Regions from separate parts of the Enterobacter dykesii genome, predicted to be linked through region 2. Evidence: predicted binding sites of a transcription regulator. Region 2 holds the regulator's gene; each other region holds the start of a gene.
The links. The regulator PurR, encoded in region 2, represses purine synthesis genes. The targets are predictions, from matches to a motif close to CANGCAAACGTTTGCNTG.
Positions count from the first base shown of each region.

Region 1: pyrD (quinone-dependent dihydroorotate dehydrogenase) is a predicted target of PurR. The motif match lies at 1,058-1,075, and genes of this name have one in related genera.
Region 3: purM (phosphoribosylformylglycinamidine cyclo-ligase) is a predicted target of PurR. The motif match lies at 1,463-1,480, and genes of this name have one in related genera.
Region 4: gcvT (glycine cleavage system aminomethyltransferase GcvT) is a predicted target of PurR. The motif match lies at 1,128-1,145, and genes of this name have one in related genera.

Region 1 is NZ_CP126604.1:1,523,011-1,525,213, forward strand. It holds gene F0320_RS07115 (sulfonate ABC transporter substrate-binding protein) at 1-353, opposite strand, end outside; gene ssuE (NADPH-dependent FMN reductase) at 346-921, opposite strand; gene pyrD (quinone-dependent dihydroorotate dehydrogenase) at 1,170-2,180, shown strand.
Region 2 is NZ_CP126604.1:1,882,402-1,884,604, forward strand. It holds gene punR (DNA-binding transcriptional activator PunR) at 1-590, shown strand, start outside; gene purR (HTH-type transcriptional repressor PurR) at 608-1,633, opposite strand; gene F0320_RS09015 (YnhF family membrane protein) at 1,931-2,020, shown strand; gene F0320_RS09020 (MFS transporter) at 2,184-2,203, shown strand, end outside.
Region 3 is NZ_CP126604.1:3,322,290-3,324,492, reverse strand. It holds gene purN (phosphoribosylglycinamide formyltransferase) at 1-368, opposite strand, end outside; gene purM (phosphoribosylformylglycinamidine cyclo-ligase) at 365-1,402, opposite strand; gene F0320_RS15805 (6-phospho-beta-glucosidase) at 1,669-2,203, shown strand, end outside.
Region 4 is NZ_CP126604.1:3,736,643-3,738,845, reverse strand. It holds gene ubiI (FAD-dependent 2-octaprenylphenol hydroxylase) at 1-806, shown strand, start outside; gene gcvT (glycine cleavage system aminomethyltransferase GcvT) at 1,204-2,203, shown strand, end outside.

The sequences.
Region 1 (2,203 bases), 360 kb from region 2:
TCAGGCACCAGAATCACTTCGGCCTTCGGTTTGGGCGGCTCAACGCCCACATAGACGAGGTCCGCTCCCGCCGCCTGGGCGAATATCGGCGGAATATCGCCCGTGCTGCCGAGATCGATACTGCCGACGTTCAGGGCCTCCAGCATCTGCGGGCCAGCCGGAAACTCCACCCACGAGAATTTGGTCTCCGGGAAGCGTTTTTCCAGCAGCTGGTGGCTTTTCGCCAGCACCATGCTGACGCTGCCTTTCTGATAGCCGATACGTAAGCTTTCCGGAGCCGTTTCTGCGGCATGGGCCAGCGAGGTAAGCGCCATCAGACCGGCCAGTCCGATGCGGGTTAAGGTTTTAAACATGTGCGACTCCTTGAGGCTGACCAAACGCCGGGGCCTGGATATCCCTGCGGTGCAGGGCATGCCAGAAGGTTTCCAGGGCGTTATCGAGGCGGGTTTGCAGGTTCGGCGTAAAATGAGGTTTATGTTGATAATCGATAACCTGGGAGTCATCCGCGAAAACGCCGTGGAGGATCTCCTGCGCTTTCAGCGCGTTCAGCACCGGCTTCAGGGCATAATCCACGGCCAGTAAATGGGCAACCGTACCGCCCGTTGCCAGCGGCAGCACAACTTTGCCGTCCAGGGCGCGTTCTGGAAGCAGATCGAGCAGGGTTTTCAGCGCCCCGGAAAAAGAGGCTTTATAAATAGGCGTTGCCACAATTAATCCGTCAGCGCCGTTAAGCTGCTCGATGAGCGTTTTCAGCGCAGGGCTGTCGAAACGGGCATAGAGCAGATCTTCAGGTTCGAAGTTATGCAGGTTCCAGTGGCACACTTCCACATCCAGGGCATTGAGTTTTTCGCGGGCATATTCCAGCAGGGCGCTGGAGCGCGAGGGGAATCGTGGACTTCCGGCCAGGGTAATGACGCGCATACTTCCTCCTTATAACCAATTGTTTTCTTTTATCTAACATTCATAACAATTTTCAGGAGTGTGACACCGCGCGGTTATTCCACTAAATGATTTATCTGCAATTAAAATGCGAAAAAGTGCATAAGAAATAAACTGGGAGGTAAACGATTGCGTTTTGCGCTGATTTTTTGCCGCAGGTCAATTCCCTTTCGCGCGTGGATCGCCCATAATCCCCTCCCGGTTTGCACACCGGGAATCCAGGAGAGTTCATGTACTACCCCTTCGTTCGTAAAGCCCTTTTCCAGCTCGACCCTGAGCGCGCTCATGAATTTACATTCCAGCAATTACGTCGTATTACCGGAACGCCGCTGGCCGCGCTGGTGCGTCAGAATGTGCCGGTAAAACCTGTGCAGTGCATGGGTCTGACCTTTAAAAATCCGCTGGGTCTGGCGGCCGGTCTGGACAAAAATGGCGAGTGCATTGATGCCCTGGGCGCGATGGGCTTTGGCTCCATTGAAATCGGTACCGTCACGCCGCGCCCGCAGCCGGGAAATGACAAGCCGCGCCTGTTCCGCCTGGTTGAAGCCGAAGGGCTGATCAACCGCATGGGCTTTAATAACCTCGGTGTTGATCACCTGGTTGAGAACGTAAAAAAAGCCCATTTTGACGGGATATTAGGCATCAATATCGGCAAAAATAAAGACACGCCGGTAGAGCAGGGTAAAGATGACTATCTGATTTGTATGGAAAAAGTCTACGCCTATGCCGGTTATATTGCGGTGAATATTTCTTCACCCAATACCCCGGGTCTGCGCTCTTTACAATATGGCGAAGCGCTGGACGATCTTCTGAGTGCCATTAAAAATAAACAAAATGAACTTCAGTCGATCCACCATAAATATGTTCCGGTCGCGGTTAAGATCGCCCCGGATCTTTCTCCCGAAGAATTGATCCAGGTTGCCGACAGTTTGGTTCGCCATAATATTGATGGTGTTATTGCGACCAATACTACCCTCGATCGTTCCCTCGTGCAGGGAATGAAAAACTGTGACGAAGCGGGTGGGTTAAGTGGACGTCCGGTGCAATTAAAAAGCACCGAAATTATTCGCGCCCTGTCTGCGGAATTAAAAGGACGTCTGCCGATTATTGGCGTCGGCGGTATTGACTCGGTGATTGCTGCGCGCGAGAAGATGGCGGCAGGTGCGTCACTGGTGCAAATCTATTCCGGCTTTATTTTTAAAGGACCGCCGCTGATTAAAGAAATCGTTACTCATATCTAATCTTTTCTCTTAATCAGACAACC
Region 2 (2,203 bases):
GGCAGATGATCGTCGATTTCTATCGTCATTTTTCTGACGTCGAGCTGCGGGTCTCGCAGGAGGTGTTTAACGGCGTCTGGGATGCGCTGGCGGACGGCAGGGCAGAGATGGCGATTGGGGCCACGCAGGCGATCCCGGTCGGGGGACGTTACGCCTTTCGCGATATGGGGATGCTGAGCTGGAAATGCGTGGTGGCAAGCGATCATCCGCTGGCGGCGATGGACGGGCCGCTGAGCGATGACACGCTGCGCAACTGGCCGTCGCTGGTGCTGGAGGATACGTCCCGTTCATTGCCCAAGCGTATCACCTGGCTTCTGGACAACCAGCGGCGGGTGGTGGCTCCGGACTGGGAATCATCGGCGACGTGCCTCAGCGCCGGGCTGTGCGTCGCGATGGTGCCCGTTCATTTTGCGCGTCCGCGCATCGATACCGGAGAGTGGGTTGAGCTGACGCTGGAGAATCCGTTCCCGGATGCGGCCTGCTGCCTCACCTGGCAGCAAAATGATGTCTCGCCTGCGATGGCGTGGCTGCTGGACTATCTGGGAGACAGCGAAACGCTAAACCGGGAATGGTTACGGGAGCCAGCATAGCTGGCCCCGTAAAGCGATTAACGACGGTAGTCGCGGAACGGACCGTCCGCAACGGAACGGCGTTCGATAAGACGCGGGTGAACTTCAATGGACTGCGACTCTTCACGCTTGTTGACGATCCTGTCCATCAGCATGTTGAAAGCCGTTTCGCCCAGCGAGTCTTTTGGCTGGTGAATGGTAGTCAACGCCGGGGTGAAGAAGCGCGCGTTACGCACGTTGTCATAGCCGATCACGGAAATATCCTGCGGTACGCGCAGGCCCAACTCGTCGGCAGCGCAGAGCGCGCCCATGGCCATGATGTCGCCCCCGCAGAACACGGCGGTCGGACGGTGCGGCTGGGAGACGATCTGCTGCATCGCACGGTAGCCCGACTCCGGCTCAAAGTCGCCCTGCACGATCCAGTTTTCCGGCACGTTGATCAGCGCTTCTTCCATCGCTTTCATAAAACCGGCCAGACGGCCCGCGCCGGTGTTGCGCTCCAGCGGACCGGGGATCACGCCAATCTCGCGGTGACCGCGTTCAATCAGATAACGACCGGCCATATAGCCGCCTTCAAAGGCGTTATCGATAACGGAATCGGTGAAGTCCGCGCGCGCTTCGCCCCAGTCCATCACCACCATCGGAATATGGCGATACTCTTCCAGCATCGACAGCACGGATTCCGGATACTCGGAACACATCACCAGCAGGCCATCAACGCGCTTTTGCGCCATCATCGACAGGTAGGCACGCTGTTTTTCAATGCTGTTCCACGCGTTGCCCAGAATCAGGGTATAGCCTTTCTGGAAGCAGTTCTTTTCGACCGCTTCAATGATCTCGGCAAAATAGGCCGCTTCACTGCTGGTCGCCAGCAATCCAATGGACTTGGTGTGATTAACCTTGAGGCTACGCGCAACCGCACTTGGCGAATAGTGCAGCTCTTTGATCGCTGCCCAGACGGCGTTGCGCGTCTCTTCCGCCACAAAGCGGGTTTTGTTAATTACATGTGATACGGTTGTAGTGGAAACGTTTGCGCGTTTTGCTACGTCTTTAATTGTTGCCATTAAATGTCACTCCAGACCATATCCTAAGCTCCTGAAAAACTTGAAGGTAAACGTTTGCCTTCTCTCACCCTTATCACGCAATCTTGAATTGCGGCACGCCGGGAAAACGACACGGGACGTCAGGAGGGGGTCAATGGCCGGTACGCTAATAAATTTAGCGTGGAATTTTGTCCTATCTTGATGAAAAGGGGAAGAGGTAAAGTGGTTATCAGTATAAATCTAGGAAGATTTTTGACGTAATCTGTGCAAAAATGAGCAAGCTCACTTTTCGTGTGGGGATTAAAAGGAGAAAAATTGATGAGTTCCGATCTTAAGTTTTCGCTGTTCACCACCGTTGTTGTGCTGGCTCTGATTGTTGCGGCCGGTCTGACGGCTGCGCTGCACTGATTTACGCGGAGGGAGAGCCTTCTCCCTCCCGACACCCCGGATTGTTACTTCTCTGGCAAAAATCTTTTGCCATTTTGTTAACTTCTCATTTTTTGTGATTGATGTCATGCTTTCCGCTTCTTTGTTCTGTGTCACCACATGACACGGCATCCGGAGTTGACGCATGAAAATCAATTTTCCCCT
Region 3 (2,203 bases), 1.4 Mb from region 2:
CGATGGGTGTGCAGGCCGGGATATTTCGGCAGCAGGGAAGGGTGGATATTCAGCAGACGTCCGGCGAAGTGTTCGACGAAGGCCGGGCTTAGAATACGCATATAGCCCGCCAGCACGACCACGTCCGGCGCGTAGGCATCAATCTCCTGAACCAGCTCGCGGTCAAAGGCTTCACGCCCGGCGAACTGGCTGGCTTCCAGCGCGTGCGCGGGAATGTTCGCTTCCCGCGCGCGCTCAAGGCCGAACGCGTCGGCCTTGTTGCTGAAAACTGCCCGAATGGTGCCATTGATTTTCTTCTGTTTGCAGGCGTCTATGATGGCCTGCAAATTGCTTCCGTTGCCGGAAATGAGCACCACGATGTTTTTCATTCAATGACCACACGCTGTTCGGAATCGGAAGCTTTAATCGTACCGATTTTCCACGCGTTTTCACCTTTTTCAGTCAGCAGCTTAACCGCTTTATCCGCTTCGCTTTCCGGCAGGGCGATAACCATGCCAACGCCGCAGTTAAAGGTGCGGTACATTTCGTGAGAGCTCACGTTGCCCGCGGTCTGCAGCCAGTTAAACACGGCTGGCCACTGCCATGAGGATTCGTCGATCACCGCCTGGGTGTTGTCCGGCAGGACGCGCGGGATGTTTTCCCAGAAGCCGCCGCCGGTCAGGTGAGCGATAGCGTGAACGTCGACGTTCTCGATAAGCTCAAGCACGTTTTTCACGTAGATGCGGGTCGGCGCCAGCAGATGGTCAGCCAGCGGTTTACCGTCAAGCTCGGTGGTCAGCGGGTCGCAACCGCTCACTTCGAGGATTTTACGCACCAGGGAGTAGCCGTTGGAGTGCGGGCCGCTGGAAGCCAGCGCGATCAGCACATCGCCATCGGCCACTTTGCTGCCGTCGATAATTTCTGATTTTTCTACTACGCCGACGCAGAAGCCCGCGACGTCATAATCTTCGCCGTGATACATGCCCGGCATTTCTGCGGTTTCACCACCGACCAGCGCACAGCCGGACTGCAGACAGCCTTCGGCGATACCGTTAATCACGCTGGCAGCGGTATCCACGTCCAGTTTGCCGGTCGCGAAGTAATCGAGGAAGAACAGCGGCTCTGCGCCCTGAACCACCAGGTCATTCACGCACATCGCGACCAGATCGATACCGATCGTGTCGTGACGTTTTAAATCCATCGCCAGGCGCAGTTTGGTGCCTACACCGTCAGTACCCGAGACCAGAACAGGTTCACGATATTTTTGCGGCAGCGCGCACAGTGCGCCGAATCCACCCAGACCACCCATCACTTCCGGGCGGCGGGTTTTTTTCACCACACCTTTGATTCGGTCAACCAGCGCATTACCTGCGTCAATATCAACACCGGCATCTTTGTAGCTGAGAGAAGTTTTGTTGGTCACGGCTTAAATCCCCACGCGATTGCATAGCTAGTAAGAAAAATCGGCGCAATTCTAACAGTCCAGGCAAACGTTTGCGAGCCTATTCTGGACGTGGGGATCTTTTTTTCTGTGTACTTCGTGAATGCAGCCAAACTTGACTCTGTTCACGAAAATGAAACCGGTTTCTGAGAACTGCTTGCAACAGCTATGCCCTTTGCACATCATCGAACTGAAACCGGTTTCTGTAATTGTTTTTGCAGAAAATAACGCAGAATGAGGGAAAGCGAATGTCAGGATTTAAAGCAGATTTTCTGTGGGGCGGGGCCGTTGCGGCGCACCAGCTGGAAGGCGGCTGGAAAGAGGGCGGCAAGGGCGTGAGCGTCGCCGACGTCATGACCGCGGGGGCGCACGGCGTGCCGCGTGAAATCACCAACGGCGTGCTGGAGGGGAAAAATTACCCTAACCATGAAGCCATCGATTTCTACCACCGCTATAAAGAAGACATCAAACTCTTTGCCGAGATGGGGTTCAAATGCTTCCGCACCTCTATTGCCTGGACGCGGATCTTCCCGAAAGGCGACGAGCTTGAGCCTAACGAGGCTGGCCTGAAATTCTATGACGATCTGTTCGACGAATGCCTGAAGTACGGCATCGAGCCGGTTATCACTCTTTCTCACTTCGAGTTGCCTTTCCATCTGGTCACCGAATACGGCGGCTGGCGCAACCGTAAGCTGATCGACTTCTTCGTTCGTTTTGCAAAAGTGGTGTTCCAGCGCTACCAGCATAAGGTGAAGTACTGGATGACCTTCAACGAGATCAACA
Region 4 (2,203 bases), 1.9 Mb from region 2:
CGCAGATCCAGCAGGTGGCATGGGGCGAAAACGAGGCGTTTATCACCCTGCAAAGCGGCGATATGCTGACCGCGCGGCTGGTGGTCGGCGCTGACGGTGCCAACTCCTGGCTGCGTAATAAAGCCGATATCCCGCTGACCTTCTGGGACTATCGTCATCACGCTCTGGTCGCGACGATCCGCACAGAGGAGCCGCACGGCGGCGTGGCGCGGCAGATTTTCCACAACGACGGCATTCTGGCGTTCCTGCCGCTTGCCGATCCGCACCTGTGCTCGATTGTCTGGTCCCTGGTGCCGGAGAAAGCCCGGCAGATGCATGAGGCAGCGCCGGACGCCTTTAACCAGGCGCTGTGCGTGGCCTTTGATAACCGCCTTGGCCTGTGCACGCTTGAAAGCGAGCGGCAGGTGTTCCCGTTAACCGGCCGCTACGCGCGTCAGTTTGCCGCGCACCGTCTGGCGCTGGTCGGTGATGCGGCGCATACCATTCATCCGCTGGCCGGGCAGGGCGTCAACCTTGGCTTTATGGACGCGGCGGAGCTGGTTGAGGAACTGCGTCGCCTGCACCGCGAAGGCAAAGATATCGGCCAGCATCTGTACCTGCGTCGCTACGAGCGCAGCCGCAAGCACAGTGCGGCGATGATGCTGGCGGGCATGCAGGGCTTCCGCGAGCTGTTTGCCGGGGCGAATCCGGCAAAAAAACTGCTGCGCGACATTGGCCTCAAGCTTGCTGACACCCTTCCGGGTGTTAAGCCCCAACTCCTCCGTCAGGCGATGGGTCTTAACGATCTTCCCGACTGGTTACGCTAATTTAGACCCCTGTCACACTTTATTTTCCCGGCCTCTGCGCCGGGGAGATTTCCTCGTTTGAAATATTCTAATTTCACGTCATTTTTCGCATTAGAAAATCTAATATACGGGATTTTATGTTACGGAAATTCGGCCCGATTTTCCGCACGAAATATCAGCATGTGCTAAATCCTGTTAGATCATTGTTAATTTTGTGCGGGGTTAATCGCATTTTTCCAGTGAATAACTCTGTAGGCTTTTTAGCGTTTTTTGGTCATAAGCTAATGTGATGACCCGTTTTACCTTATGGTTAACCGCCGGTTTCGGTGGTAAGTTCGGGTAAAAGAGAACGTTTGCGTCGGCGCCAGGTAACGGGGCCGATACCGGGTTTCACGGTGAATTTTTCAACGAGGACAAGATGGCTCAACAGACTCCTTTGTACGAACAACACGTGTTATGCGGCGCCCGCATGGTGGACTTCCACGGCTGGATGATGCCGCTGCACTACGGCTCGCAGATTGATGAGCACCACGCGGTGCGCACCGATGCCGGTATGTTCGACGTGTCCCACATGACGATTGTCGATCTGCGCGGTAGCCGCACCCGGGAGTTTTTGCGTTATCTGCTGGCAAACGACGTCGCCAAACTGAAAACGCCGGGTAAAGCGCTCTATACCGGCATGCTGAATGCCTCGGGCGGCGTGATTGATGACCTTATCGTCTACTACTTCACTGAAGATTTCTTCCGCCTCGTTGTAAACTCCGCCACCCGCGAAAAAGACCTCTCCTGGATCACCCAACACGCCGAACCTTATGCCATCGACATCACCGTCCGTGACGATCTGTCGCTGATCGCCGTACAGGGGCCGAACGCGCAGGCGAAAGCCGCGTCTCTGTTTAACGACGAGCAGCGTAAAGCAACCGAAGGCATGAAGCCGTTCTTCGGCGTGCAGGCGGGCGATCTGTTTATCGCTACCACCGGCTACACCGGTGAAGCGGGCTACGAAATTGCGATGCCGAACGAGAAGGCCGCTGATTTCTGGCGTGCGCTGGTGGAAGCTGGCGTGAAGCCTGCGGGTCTGGGCGCGCGCGATACGCTGCGTCTGGAAGCGGGGATGAATCTTTACGGTCAGGAGATGGATGAAGGCGTCTCTCCGCTGGCCGCCAACATGGGCTGGACCATCGCGTGGGAACCGGCTGACCGTGACTTTATTGGCCGCGAAGCGCTGGAGATGCAGCGCGAGAAGGGCACTGAACAGCTGGTGGGCCTGGTGATGACCGAGAAGGGCGTACTGCGCGGCGAACTGCCGGTGCGTTTTACCGATGCCGACGGCATTCATCGCGAAGGCGTGATCACCAGCGGTACCTTCTCCCCGACGCTGGGCTACAGTATTGCACTGGCACGCGTGCCGGCGGGCA